One region of the Paenibacillus sp. FSL R5-0887 genome, then DNA from elsewhere that is predicted to be linked to it. Evidence: predicted binding sites of a transcription regulator. Region 1 holds the regulator's gene; each other region holds the start of a gene.

Region 1 (3,793 bases):
TTGCCTGCCATTTATCAAAGCGTTCGCACCAATGAAAAAGTCATGGTCAGCACTCATACCATTAATCTGCAGGACCAATTGCGCGAGCGGGATATCCCTTTGTTAACGCAGGTAGTTCCTTTTCCGTTTAAAGCTGCTATTTTTAAGGGAAGAGGGCATTATTTGTGTCTGCGTAAGTTTGAGCATAAAATTAATAAAAAGGACTTTATAAGCCCAAGGGAAGATGCGCTTACTGCCGCTCAGATGATTGTATGGCTCACTCAAAGTGAATCAGGGGATGATGAAGAGCTGAATTTAAGCGGCCGGGGCGGTGATTTCTGGGAGACGGTGGCAAGCGATACCGATTCCTGTCTGGGCCGTTCTTGTCCTTGGTTCCGCAAATGTTATTATCATAGGGCCAAGCATGAAGCTGGGATTGCTGACGTGGTTATTACGAACCACTCCAAGCTATTCGCAGATGTTAAGGCTGGGCACCAGCTGCTTCCGGCTTACGAGCATCTTGTCATTGATGAAGCACATCATTTAGAAGATGTGGCTGGTAAACATCTTGGCATGCATATGAAGCATTTCACTGTGGCACACACATTATCGCGGCTGTATAAAGATAGCCGAAACGGACAGCTTCCTGCTCTTCGTCAAATATTACAGTCGTCAGGCAGTGAAGAGGCTTCAGAATGGAGCGGAGTCATCGATCGGATCTACCCGGATCTGCTTACCGTCAAAGAAACCTGGGATGCACTCAGCGACAAGCTGTTCAGCCTTTTGCCGGAACGCAGTGATGCAGGGGCAGGGGAAGCGGGACAACTGGTTATGCGGTTGATTCCCGCCCGTAAGCCGAAGGATTGGGATGAATTGGTTGCGCTAGAGAACACTATGAATCTGACGTTAAGCGACATCATCCGTAAGGGTGATAAAATGCTTAACGAGATGCGCGACCAGGAAAGCCAATCTTCAGCAGACAGTCTTGTTACTGATATTAGCGGTTTATTTAAGGATTTGGCTTCCATCCGTGAGCAAGTAAGATTCTTTATGGGGCTGAATGACGATAATGTAGTATATTGGCTGGAGGCAAATGGAAATTACCGCAGCAAATCACTGCAGATGTATGCCGTCCCTGTGGATGTTAGCAGCCAGCTTAAAGAGTTGTTCTTCGATAAGAAAAAAAGCATCGTGCTTACCTCGGCGACGCTGTCTGTAGATAAGTCTTTTCAATTTATGATTGATAATCTCGGACTTAACGAAGCTGCAGAAGAGGGACGTCTAATGACCTCACTCCTTCCATCTCCCTTTAAGTATCGCGAGCAGGCACTGCTAGTTATACCGCGTGATTTTCCTAGTGTGAAGGGGAGTGTGGGCGATGCTCGATTTGTCGATACACTCGTACAGTCATTATCGGAAGCTGCTAAAACAACACGTGGGCGGATGCTGGTTCTGTTTACTTCTTATAAAATGCTGCGTCAGGTATATGATCCGCTTAAAGAGGCTTTGGCCTCACAAGAGATTACGGTGCTTGGTCAAGGCGTGGAAGGTGGCAGCCGGAGCAAGCTGATCCGCCGCTTTCAGGACAGTGCAGCATCCGTATTGCTGGGGACGAGCAGCTTCTGGGAAGGTGTAGATATTCCAGGTGAAGCACTGACTTGCCTGGCCATCGTGAGACTTCCATTTCAACCGCCGAATCACCCGTTGGCGGAAGCGAAGTCGGAGTTATTACAGGCCCAGAAGAAGAATCCGTTCATGAAATTATCTGTTCCTCAAGCGGTTATTCGTTTTAAGCAGGGATTCGGAAGACTGGTTCGCACGGCGCAGGATCGCGGAATAGTTATTGTTTATGATACAAGGGTTATTGAATCTCATTACGGGAAGTATTTCCTTTATTCATTGCCTGGTCCCAAAATGGAGCATATGCTTACTGATCAAATGGTCCCACGCATAGCGGAATGGCTAGAGGATGGCGGCGCTTCTTAAAACGCTCGTCTTCAGTTTAGCTCCTCCTTATCCTTAAGGGCGGTGTGTTACAGTACCGTCCTTAATAAGGAGAGGTAGACGTTTGAATATGGATTTTCACAAGAACATTACTATTTTTAGGAGGAAAAATATGAAATCGGATAAAATATCAGAAGCCGTTGTTCGCAGACTGCCTGTGTACTTGCGTTTTTTGAATGATCTCCAGAATCGCGAAATATTAACAGTTTCCTCTCAGGAACTTGGACAAAAGCTTGATCTTAATCCCGCACAGATTCGTAAGGATTTAGCATATTTTGGTGACTTCGGCAGAAAAGGTATCGGCTATGATGTAACGTATCTTATTGAGAAAATCCGTCATATCCTGAAGCTGGATCAACAGCTTAATGTAGCTTTAGTTGGAGCAGGTAATCTCGGACATGCCTTGTCTAATTACAATGCATATCTTAAAGATACTATGAAAATCACGGCTATATTTGATTCGTACGCTCCTAAGGTTGGACGTAAGATCAACTCCCTTACTGTGCAACCGATGGATGAACTAGGCAGCACGATTCGTGAGCAAGGTATTCGCATTGCCATTATTACCGTACCTGATTCAGAAGCTCAAAATGTAGCAGATATTCTCATTTCTTCTGGGATTGAAGCGATTTTGAACTTTGCCCCTGTGATTCTGAAGACACCACCGAATATCCGGGTGCATGCAGCTGATTTTACAACTGATCTGCAAAGTCTTGCTTATTACTTGCGGGATGGAAAGGAAGAAAGCGAACATGAACAACAATAAAACGATAATTAAGGGCGGGTATTTTCTGACTCCGGGAACGGATGAGCCGGTTCTGAGTGGATATATGACTATTGAAGATGATTTAATCACTTACATAGGAAAAGAAGAGCCTCAGATGGAAGCTGGAGTGCAAGTGGTTGATGGCAGCCGTCTGCTGTTCATGCCTGGACTTGTAAACACACATGGTCATGCGGCGATGTCTTTGCTGCGTGGATATGGAGATGATTTAGCGCTACAAGTGTGGCTTCAGGAGAAGATGTGGCCGATGGAGGAAAAGTTCACCGGTGATGATGTATACTGGGGAACCTCCTTATCTGTATTGGAAATGCTGAAGGGTGGAACTACGACCTTCCTCGATATGTATGATCATATGGACCGAGTAGCCGAGGTAGCTGAGTTATCAGGTATCCGTTCCGTATTGATGCGTGGTGTGATCGGGTTATGTCCAGAGGATGTACAGAATCACAAGCTTGCGGAAGCGATTTCTTTTGCCCGTAACTGGCATGGAAAGGCTGAAGGTAGAATTACTACTATGATCTCGCCGCACGCCCCTTATACTTGCCCTCCGGACTTCCTGGTTAAGTTCGTGCAGGCAGCGCATGATCTGGATTTACCGATGCATACGCATATGTCCGAAACGAAACGTGAAGTGGAACAAAATGTGGCGGATTACGGGTTGCGTCCTGTAGCTCACTTAGAGAAGCTTGGCATGTTCACACGTCCATCGATAGTTGCACATGGTGTTCATTTAAATGATGAAGAGATTGAGATCTTGGCTCGCCATAATGTGGGTGTATCTCATAATCCGGGCAGTAATTTGAAGCTGGCTAGCGGAGTGGCTCGGGTTACTGATCTTCTAAAAGCTGGTGTGAAGGTGTCTCTTGGCACGGATGGCGCGGCAAGCAACAATAACTTGGATATGTTTGAAGAGATGCGGCTTGCAGCTCTCATTCATAAGGGTGTCAGCGGTGATCCAACGGCTGTTCCAGCTCCAGAGGCTCTGCGTATGGCTACAGAATATGGCGCGCAGTCCATCTTTTTAAA
Region 2 (3,793 bases), on a different contig from region 1:
CCAATTTATGATAGATATAGGAGTTTTCAAAAATGGGTTCTTCCTTTCGGAGTCAGCTACAACAGATTAACGCAACTCAAAATTACAAATAACATAAAATAGATTGTTCTATCCAGTACATAAATACAGTATCCGGGCTTTTCTTTTCAAACTTTTTCATTTTTAAATACATGTCCATTCCATCAGAAACATCATGCCATAAATCCGTAAATACAAAATCATATTTTTCCTTAGACATATGTTGTTCTGCATATTCGAAAGCATCTGCTTGGATAAGCCTGATCTTGTGAGCATTACTGAATTGTGGCAGTACATATTTATTAAATAAATCAATGACATCTTGATTTTTTTCAACAACCATTATGCTTTCAACATTAACTTTTTCAGAAACCATATAAGCATAATAGCCAAGTCCAAGCCCAAACGTAAGAACATTCCCAAACGCTTTATCAACAGCTTCTTTCATTGTTTCTATTTCATTTGGCGTGATCGTCATCCAGATTCTGTCATTCTCCAAGACAGCCGGGAACATGAATTCAGTTTGAAAAAAACCAACCTGAGGAATTTGTCTTCCCTCTTCTGTCCGGATGATATCATTGCAAACAAAACCTTCAAAGGGTTTATATTTTTCATATTTTAATTCACTATTATTAATCTTTATAGTTGGTATCTTGATATTTTTATAATATGGATTGTCATAATATTCATTTGCATCAAGCTTATGAAGCATATTACTAAAATATTGGTTGAACAATTCCTTATCATCAACATTATCAACCGTATCCATCCCAAAAGCAGCAGCCAGCATTAAACCAAAAGCGTATTCATAGGATACACCACAGTTTACGATTTCTTCAATTTCTTCTTTGTTAATAAAGTCGGGGGTATTATTCAAATAGCGGCTTAGTAAAGCAAACACTTTATAGTTATCTTCTTTTACTTTTTCTTTTATTACATTATTAAATTCCATATTCTCACCTATTAATTAGAATTTGTTTCTATGTCTCATGTTAGTCTTTCCAGATTGACTAGTAGGCAATACTCTCATTTTACCATTTAAAAATCCAGAAGAACAAAAACCGCTTTACTAATCCGTGACAGTTACCACTTCTACAGTGAGAAAATCTCACGCCAAATCTTCTAGTTATATGGTTTATGGTCCATTTTCCGCCTAATCCGCTCAATATTTCGTTACCCTATGTTAGAATAGACGACTTGTATAATTTGTGAAAACTTTCACTAATAGTCATGATTGATGGTATACTTAATAAGAAGATGAACTAAAGAGAATAACGATGGAAACTGTGGACGTAACCGTAGAAGATTTGAAGTTAGGAGAATAACAGCGACGCGCGCGCTTCTCCACTTCCAACTCCCTCTGATACTTCCTTTCTTTTTTGTCGGGTTCTTTTGGTACATCTTAATAGAGAAATATAAAAGTGGAGGGTTAACAATGAAAAAGAAAGCAGCTGGTGCTCTGAGTCTCGTCCTCTCTGTCATGCTCGTTACCGCAGGTTGCGGTAATGGAAACGACAAGGTAAACGAGAGCAAGAGTAATAACAACGAGAAAAAAGAAGTTGAAGCCGTCTCCGGGGCATCTGAAGCAAGCTACACACCATTCGATCAATTAAAAGATAAATATGATATCATCATTGTCGGTGCGGGTGGTGCGGGAATGTCCGCGGCGCTTGAGGCCAAAGAGAAAGGCATGAACCCTGTTATTTTGGAAAAAATGCCGGTTGCCGGCGGGAACACAACCAAATCCTCTTCGGGGATGAACGCTTCTGAAACGAAATTCCAAAAAGAACAAAACATTGAAGACAGCAATGATTTATTTTATGAAGAGTCATTAAAAGGTGGCCATGACACTAACGACAAAGAAATGCTGCGTTTCTTCGTTGATAATTCCGCGAGTGCGATCGATTGGCTGGATTCCATCGGAATCCGCTTGAACAATATCACCATTACAGGCGGCATGAACGAAAAACGTACACACCGTCCTGAAGATGGCTCTGCTGTGGGTCAATACCTTGTCAAAGGTTTAGTAAAAAACGTACAAGAGAAAGAAATCCCACTTTTCGTGAATGCTGATGTCAAAGAAATCACTGAAAAAGATGGCAAGGTAAATGGCGTCAAGGTCCTCTTTAACCAAACAGAGGAAAAAACAATTACGGCAGATGCTGTCGTTGTAACCACTGGCGGATTCGGTGCCAATATGGATTTGATCTCCGAAGTAAGACCTGACTTGGAAGGCTACGTTACTACTAACCAAATCGGCAGTACCGGAGACGGCATCAAGATGATTGAGAAACTCGGCGGCACAACCGTCGATATGGATCAAATCCAAGTTCACCCGACTGTGCAGCAAGAAAAATCCTACCTCATCGGCGAAGCTGTTCGTGGGGAAGGCGCTATCCTTGTTTCCAGTGAAGGTACACGGTTCACCAACGAATTGGATACCCGTGATAAAGTAACAGCTTCCATCAATACACTACCTGAAAAAGCAGCTACGCTGGTCTTTGATTCCGGTGTTAAATCCCGTGTGAAGGCTATTGAACAATATGACAAAATGGGCTTCGTGATTCAGGCGGATTCCATCGAAGCTTTGGCCAAAGAAATCGGTGTTCCAGAGGATAAGCTGGCAACAACGCTTGATACTTGGAACAGCGCCGTTAAGAATAAAAAGGATGCCGAATTTGGCAGAACTACAGGAATGGACAATGACCTGTCCACTGGTCCTTTCTACGCTATTAAAATTGCTCCTGGGATTCACTACACCATGGGTGGCGTGAAGATCAATACGAACACAGAGGTTCTAAATAAAGATGGTGAAGCTATCCCTGGTCTGTTTGCGGCAGGCGAAGTTACAGGAGGCTTACACGGACAAAACCGGATTGGCGGCAACTCTGTTGCAGAAATCATTATTTTTGGTCGTCAAGCTGGGATCAAATCTGCTGAATTCATAAAAGCAAAATAAGTAGATAACAGATACTATAGGCCTCACAGCAAAAAGCTCAAGCATCGGCAAGTTAGCCGCTGGCTTGAGCTTTTTTAATGGGATTAATCGCCAATAGTTCGGATAATAGTATCAAACGGATCTAATTCCAACGTTTGTTGTCCATATTCCGTATCAATCGTAGTTTTTTGAAGCTGGTCGCTATTGTTAATCACGACGAGTATTTTACTTTCTGGATAATAAGCACACTCTGTATATAAATTATCCGTAATATACTTTGTTTCCTTTAACTCATTCCCGGCATAACGAATCACATTTAACAGCAATCTTGTATTTTCAAAGCTTAAGGTGAAAGAAGGCAGGTAGATCCCCATTCCTTTACCAAAGGCATGGGTGGACAATGTTATCATCCCACTCTTTTCACACAATACCGCCGCTGAGCCATCCGTAAGATAGATGTTATTTTTAGGTGTTATGCTGGCTCCTTCAGGCACTAAACCTTGCTCATCTCTAGCCTCAAATGTCCATCTTCCATGAGCTACCTTGGAGCCTGTATCCTCATCCAGACCAAGCACATGTGCCATTCTGAAAAAGCTGTCATAACCATCAAGCGCCGAAGGCTGATTGATACCTATAAAAGTACCGCCCTCATAAACCCATTCTGTCAGTAAGTCCACGCACTTATGGTCACTCCAATATTCTCCACCACTCCATGCTGAACCTGCCGAGCCGGCATTGATCACTACATCACACTCTTGTAATACTCCCTTACGGATATCTTCAAAATCAATGAACTGCACCTCAACCGGCAACCCGGACAAAGCCTCATTGATATGA
Region 3 (3,793 bases), 290 kb from region 1:
CAGCAACAATCTCATCCCGGCTAAGCGTTGTGCAGCTACAAATTCCTTGCTTGGCAGACTGCTCAAAACTATCACCCAGGACAAATTGTAAAATTTGTTCTACAACCGGTTTACAACCTCCGCAAGAGCGCGTCGCTCCTGTACATGCTTTTATTTCGTCCACAGTAGTAAAACCATTTTCTATGACCGCATCCACAATCGCTTTTTTCGTAACCCCGTTACAGCCACAAACGATTTCTTCGTCCGCCATCGCTTCTACGGATGTGCTCTTTTTGGCTCCATTTCCGCAGCAGCCCGTACCCATAACCTCTGTATAAATTTCATCGGTCATTACAGCGCCTTGTTTTACTAACTTTTGCAGGTTAGCCGACTCTGTCACATCCCCGAACAGGACTGCACCAACAATGACATTGTCTTTGAGCAGAATTTTCTTATAGGTTCGCTTCCATTCATCTTTGCTTGAGATTACAGTATGTTCAGGAGAATCCATAAACTCACCTGCAGAAAATACATCCACACCGGAAATTTTTAATTTGGTGGAGACAACAGAACCTTCATATGGATTTGTATCACTTCCGCAGAGATGTTTAGCTAGAACCATCCCCTGCTCAAAGAGCGGCGCTACTAATCCGTAACAAACTCCGCGATGTTCGGCACATTCGCCAATGGAATATACATTTTGCATAGAGGTCTGCAAATAATCGTCCACTACAATCCCACGATTAACGGCAATTCCGCTTTCTTTTGCCACAGTTATATTCGGTTTGATGCCTACAGCCATAACTACAAAATCAGCCGCAAGTGAAGTGCCATCACTAAATTGTAATCCACTTACTCTCTGTTCCCCGGTCAATTCTACTGTTTGTTTGCCCATGGCAAATTTCACGCCTTGACGCTCTAGCTCAGCTTGCAACATAGAAGAGGCATTACGATCCAGCTGGCGCTCCATTAGATCTTCCATCAGATGTACTACAGTAACGTCCATGCCAAGGTTCACAAGACCCTTTGCCGCTTCCAATCCAAGTAAACCCCCGCCGATTACCGCCGCTTTGTTGTATTGTTTAGCCGCAGCCAGCATCGCATCACAATCTGCAATATCCCGGAAACCCACTACGCCTTCCTTATCACAACCAGGTACAGGTAAAATAAATGAATTCGAACCCGTTGCAATAATCACTTTATCGTAAGAAACAGCCATACCGTTATCCGCAATTACTTGCTTGGAATGCTCGTCAATTCGTGTAACTGTTGTTGCTGTATGCAAGGTAATGTTGTTATCTTCATACCAATTCCAGTCGTTTAGGATGATATCGTTGATGGTTTTGCTGCCTTCGAGAACATAGGACAACATGATCCGATTATAATTGGGATGAGGTTCGCTTCCAAAGACCGTAATGTCATAAGCTCCACCTAGCTTCAATATTTGCTCTAGCGTACCTATGCCTGCCATACCGTTGCCGACTAATACTAATTTTTCTCTCTTCGCTGCCATGGTTAGGTGCCTCCTCAGTCTTATCCGTTCTTGTTGAACTTTGCTTCAACTTCTCTTCTACATAATGGAATTATACATTTCAAAATTTAAGAGAGATTGTGATTACAGTCACATTAAATGTGAATGTTTTCACATAAAAATAAGACAACTTTATTAGGTTATAACTTCCAATTAAAAAAGCCAGATCACGGATTCTGAGCAACCGTAGATCTGGCATTTATGTACTTTTTTTTAACGTATAGCCAATAAAATCTCCAATTCATCCTGCACTCTAAGCTTCATGTCCATTCCATTCTCAAGCAGCTGCTTCCCATTCACCTTCATCTTCCAAACTTCATTGCTAAGAGGAGTATAATCACCAATGGATAACACCTTTTTGTTGTCTTCGGTCAACTGCACCACACTGCTGTTCTTCAACAAACCTCTCACTGTTAAATCTTCAGTAAATCCCATAACATATGAATGATTCAAATTCACTTGCTCACTTCCACCATTCACGGTCAACAACACAATTTGAAGGGGTTCCTCTTGTTCCTTAGACATCGCCGTAATTACTAATTTTGATTCATGCCCGACTGTTCGACCCCAATCCTCAGGTCCAATGGTCTCCCCATCCATTTGCAGCTCCCAATTCATTCCTGGACCGAGTGAAATATTATTCACCGTTAGAATGCTTGTGTTATCCTCAGAAAAGGTGGCCTTCCCACTACCTTTCAGTAGGTCAAAGATCGTTATCCCTTTTCTGTAGCTCTCGCTAAGCTGCTTGTCCAAAGGGTTGGTAAGCAAGTCATTTCCCGCAACGATAAGCGAAAGCGTAGGCCCGTCTGATCCTGCTAAGCCATTATTCCCTTCATTATTAATGTCAGCAAGAGTGGAACACCCACCTATTATGAATACGATGACTAATCCTAGTAACAACCTCCACATATATTTCGTGGGCATAGTGACACCGCCTTGTCCCGCCTAATGACCACACAGCGTCTCAGGCTTGTAGTAAGTTATGCATACTGTCTATTTAAGAATAACGTAAATAAGCTTTGTTCTCAAATATAAAAAAAGTCCCCTAAGGGACTCTATGAAAACTCATTTTTTCTACTGGAATCTAGGGAACAATATATTATTCTCCAGATGAACATGTTCAAAAGTCATGCTCTCCAGCTCCTCTAGCCGGGCATAAGTCAAACGATAGGTTGTACAAGCATGAGCCGGTGGGGTGAAATCAGCTGTTATTTTGCGTATTTGTCTCAATATATCGCCTGCTGTGTCATGTTCACTCTCAAGGTCAACTAATGCCTCACGAAGTATGGTCAGCCCTTCTTCACTTGGATTGGCATCATACGCTAATAATTTTGGAAACTCGTCTTCCTCTTCTTTAGCTGTATGCTGAAGCAGATCTTCCTTGAGTGCATTAAACAAACTATATAACTCTTCTAAATGAGGGGAATCTCCGCCATGAACCCGGTATACCTTAGTTACATTTTGGCTAATCAGGGGCAGCTCTTCACGCAGGTAATGGTGATGTTTACTCACGATATGCTCGATTAACTCTGCAGAAGGTGCTGTGTTCCATGCGAGTTCTTCTTGAGGTACCGGATATTCCTCGAACAGCTTGTTGAGATCACTAATGATCATCTCTTGATCTAGTCCACGCTCTACAGCTGCTTCAGCAAGAGGTTTGGCGCCTCCACAGCAGAAATCAATCCGTTTGGACTTGAAATAATCCGCAGCTTTTGGGAATTGTAGCACAATATCTTTTACCAGGGCATCTGGAGTAAATCCAGGTTGCACCGATTGCTTATGCTGTAAATCCGAAATTCTATCATTAGGTTGTTTAGTTTCCATAATAGTTCCTCCTCGGGATATGTGATCAGGTTCTGAAAAAATCTTTTCTACCTGTTCACCTTAACCCTGAAAGGAGTTTTGACTTGTGATTGTACTCACGAAAATTGTATCTCTTTGTTGAACGAAAAAGGTCAATTATGGTGATAAATCCCCACAATTGACCTGTCCTTTGTTTACCACACGGGCATCAATAATGTTATTTGTCTTACATTTATCTATTTGATCACACCAAATCTGTATCTTCTATTGAACATAAGCCTGCATATACGTTCGCTTACCCTTTGCGTCCTTCAAATAAGGTCCTAAGCCAGCAAAGCGGGAGTGATCCATATAAACACCAGTCATCCATCGGCCTTCTGTTAGGCCTCCGTTCCATTTGAGGACAAGGTCAGGGGCGGATATCCATTCCTGATATATCTTTATATTCTGATCTTTGTACTCTTTACAAGGCTTAGACTG
Region 4 (3,793 bases), on a different contig from region 1:
AACAGCAGGTCAGCATATTAGCAAATTCATATTCCTCACGTTTGGACAAAGCTGATCCAAAGATTGGCAGCTGTCGTTTTAATTCATCTAGTCCTTTAAGTAACATCTCTTCGTTACGACGCAGTCCAGCATATCGAACCATAATCTTCTGTAGCTTCAAACGACGTTCCACAATGGCTTGAGTTGGCGAATCTACACGTCCCTCGTTACTGTTAACCGATAAAACATCACGGTCCAGCGGGGAAAGCTCATGAATCCGATCAATAATACGCTGTCCGAATACAATGGCCTCAGATAATGAATTACTAGCTAAACGGTTAGCGCCATGCAGGCCTGTGGAGGAAACCTCTCCGCAAGCAAACAGACGTGGGATGGTGCTCTCTCCATTCAGATCGGTCTTAATCCCCCCCATCATATAATGCGCAGCGGGAGCCACTGGGATCCAATCACTTGTAATATCCAGTCCATAGCCCATACATGTCTCATATATTGTGGGAAACCGATGCTTCACCATCTCTGGAGATTCATGTGTAATATCCAAATAAACGAACGTTGATTTAGTATGTTCCATTTCACTTACAATAGCTCGTGCTACAATATCCCGCGGAGCTAGCTCAAGCAGGTCATGATAACGTTCCATGAACCGTTCTCCATTAATATTGCGCAAGACTGCTCCTTCCCCACGCACAGCTTCGGAGATTAAAAATCTAGGAGCTCCCGGGTAACTAAGTGCTGTAGGATGAAATTGAATAAATTCCATATCTCGTATATGAGCCCCAGCGCGATAGGCGATTGCTACTCCATCTCCTGTAGCTACTTCTGGGTTGGTAGTGTATCGATATAATTGTCCTGCTCCACCAGAGCACAGAATGGTCGCATCCCCTTGCAGGAACAACCTTCCACCACCGGGCCGTTGCAATAATGCGCCTACACATTCTCCACCTTCAGTGATGAGATCGATAACATAATGATCATCCCAGACCTCAATATTCTCATGTTCGGCTACCTGTTCCGCCAATGCACGAACAATCTCATAACCTGTAGCATCCCCATTAGCATGTAAAATACGGCGGTGGCTGTGCGCACCTTCCTGAGTCAAAGCCAGTACCCCATCTTCCTTATCAAACAGAGTTCCTAAGCGAATTAACTCATGAACGCCTTCCGGCCCTTCATTAACAAGTGCATCGACAGCTGTTGAGGAGCAAAGACCTGCTCCGGCCATTAAGGTATCCTGCCGGTGGTAAGCAGGGGAATCATCCTCAGCTATAACAGCTGCGATCCCCCCCTGTGCATAGCGAGTATTACTTTCCATTACTGATTTCTTTGTGATCATTATGACACGCCGATCTTCACTGGCTTTAATAGCTGTGAATAACCCGGCAATCCCTGAACCAATAACAATACAATCTGTCTTTACCGTAGGAATATCCCGAAGATCAAAATCAACCAAATATTGTGGAATCATGACCGCTTTTCACCTGTTTCAACGAAAGAGTAGCGCATGCTACCGGACTTGTAGCATGCGCTCTAGGGATGTTCTGGCTTTGTCGGCGACAGCAGGCGGTACATAGATTTGTGGCTTCATCGTCTCCAGGCATTTCACCAGTTTTTTTAGATTATTAACTTTCATATTAGGACAAACAAGAAATTTGGTAGCAAAATGGAATTCTTTATCTGGACTATCCTTACGAAGCTGATATCCGGTACCATCTTCCGTTCCAACGATAAATTGCTTACGATCCGATTTCCGGCAATACTCCAGAATTGATGTAGTGCTGCCTACATAGTCACCCATGGCGACTACTTCAGGACGACACTCTGGATGAACTACAAATTCCGCATCTGGATATTTTGCTCTCATTTCTACTACATCTTTGACGGTCAACATGTCGTGAGTGTTGCAATAGCCTTCCCAAATAATCAGCTTCTTGCCCGTCTGATCTTGTACATATTGACCAAGATTCTTATCTGGGACCCAAATAATCTCTTCGGCGTCAAGGGATTCGATTACTTTCACAGCATTAGCAGAGGTACAACAAATATCGGTTTCTGCTTTAATCTCGGCGGACGAGTTGATATAAGTGACTACTTTAGCATTTGGATGTTGAGCTTTTAGCTTACGCAAACCGTCTACATTGACCATATCTGCCATTGGACAGCCTGCACGTTCATCAGGAATAAGGACGGTTTTGTTCGGGGCTAGAATTTTTGCACTTTCCCCCATGAAATGAACACCGCAGAATACAATAACTTCTGCATCAGTCTCTGCAGCCTTCTGAGCGAGTAAAAAAGAGTCGCCCCGGAAATCGGCAACCTCCTGAATTTCATCACGTTGATAATAATGAGCTAAAATGATTGCGTTTCGTTCCTTTTTAAGCTGTTCAAGACGTATACGAAGTTCTCGATTCTGTTCCTGCTTGCGCTCAAGCGCCAGAGCTTCCACCGATTGTTCTCCCCCTTAAATCCTCGCGGCTTTTCGCCGACATGATGTTATCAAATGGCATGCGCCATCATGGTGAAAAAATGAACATGTTGATATAAATAGTAAGTAATATTAATCACTAATGTACACAACGTTCCAGCCTCTGTCAATGTAACTGGACAGGCTTTAAGGCATAGAATCCCTTAAAAATTAAAATAAAAAATCCGGAGAACAGTTACGTTCTCCGGATAAATTTACATCATATGAATGGTGGACCCAATTAGGTAAGGCTAGTGCCCCCACCTTTGTTGTCATCACCGGAACCGTCATTACCCTCAGAATCAGGGTTATTCGGGATATCCTTCGACAGGTCAGGAAGTGTGGACTGTTCATCCTCAGGCTTGCCTTGAATGCGAACTCGCACATCACCGATATTGTCGATGACAGGCTCGCCAACTTCATGGGCAACACCTTCGCCACCCTCTGGTTTACCATCCTCGGAAAGGAATCCTTGTTCAATCAGTTGTGTGATCTGATCAAGCTCAAGTGTTTCTTTCTCAAGTAATGTATTGGCAATCAAGTGCATTTCTTTGGAGTGTTTGATCAACAGATCTTTACAACGTTCGTAACTCGAAGTAATAAAGTTCTGCATTTCCTGATCAATCTCATAAGCAATGGAGTCACTGTAATTCTGTTCATGCCCAATATCACGACCCAAGAATACTTGACCTTGAGAAGATCCGAACTGCATAGGTCCAAGCTTATCGCTCATACCGTACTCCATAATCATGGCACGCACGATGCGCGTAGCCTGTTGGAAGTCACTGTATGCACCCGTACCGATCTCACCAATAAACAATTCTTCAGCAACACGTCCACCAAGTAATCCAGTAACCTTATCCAAAAGCTCCTGCTTAGTAACGATCATCCGATCTTCCTTCGGAAGCATAATAACATATCCGCCTGCACGTCCGCGTGGGATAATAGTAACTTTATGCACCATATCGGCGTGCTCAAGGAAGTAACCAGCAATAGTATGGCCTGCTTCATGATAAGCTACAATACGTTTCTCGCGGTCACTGATCACACGGCTGCGTTTCTCAGTACCTACGATAACACGGTCAATAGCTTCATCCACTTCAATCATGGAAATATCTTTACGGTTACGACGTGCAGCTAGCAAAGCTGCCTCATTCAGCAGATTCTCCAGATCAGCACCTGTGAATCCGGTTGTGCGTTTAGCAACAACATCCAGTCTTACATCTTTCGTAAGCGGTTTGTTACGAGCGTGAACCTTAAGTACAGCTTCACGGCCTTTCACATCAGGACGGTCAACCGTAATTTGACGGTCAAAACGTCCTGGACGAAGCA

The links. Region 1 encodes Rex, which represses fermentation and respiration genes when NADH is low (regulators of the CRP and FNR family bind a similar motif). Its sites were predicted from a motif close to TTGTGAAATATTTCACAA; they were not measured.
Region 2: a site for Rex is predicted at 1,225-1,242, ahead of MKY14_RS23730 (flavocytochrome c). Genes of this name have one in related genera too.
Region 3: a site for Rex is predicted at 1,610-1,627, ahead of nirB (nitrite reductase large subunit NirB). Genes of this name have one in related genera too.
Region 4: a site for Rex is predicted at 2,514-2,531, ahead of nadA (quinolinate synthase NadA). Genes of this name have one in related genera too.

The regions. Positions count from the first base shown of each region.
Region 1 covers NZ_JBBOCE010000001.1:2,562,219-2,566,011, reverse strand. The annotation lists gene dinG (ATP-dependent DNA helicase DinG) at 1-1,965, shown strand, start outside; gene MKY14_RS11550 (redox-sensing transcriptional repressor Rex) at 2,096-2,749, shown strand; gene MKY14_RS11545 (amidohydrolase) at 2,736-3,793, shown strand, end outside.
Region 2 covers NZ_JBBOCE010000002.1:1,304,307-1,308,099, forward strand. The annotation lists gene MKY14_RS23720 (aminoglycoside phosphotransferase family protein) at 1-30, opposite strand, end outside; gene MKY14_RS23725 (spermine/spermidine synthase domain-containing protein) at 83-970, opposite strand; gene MKY14_RS23730 (flavocytochrome c) at 1,454-2,977, shown strand; gene gnpA (1,3-beta-galactosyl-N-acetylhexosamine phosphorylase) at 3,061-3,793, opposite strand, start outside.
Region 3 covers NZ_JBBOCE010000001.1:2,856,681-2,860,473, forward strand. The annotation lists gene nirB (nitrite reductase large subunit NirB) at 1-1,492, opposite strand, end outside; gene MKY14_RS12905 (hypothetical protein) at 1,724-2,434, opposite strand; gene ric (iron-sulfur cluster repair di-iron protein) at 2,585-3,280, opposite strand; gene MKY14_RS12915 (hypothetical protein) at 3,578-3,793, opposite strand, start outside.
Region 4 covers NZ_JBBOCE010000003.1:14,022-17,814, forward strand. The annotation lists gene nadB (L-aspartate oxidase) at 1-1,465, opposite strand, end outside; gene nadA (quinolinate synthase NadA) at 1,505-2,443, opposite strand; gene ftsH (ATP-dependent zinc metalloprotease FtsH) at 2,703-3,793, opposite strand, start outside.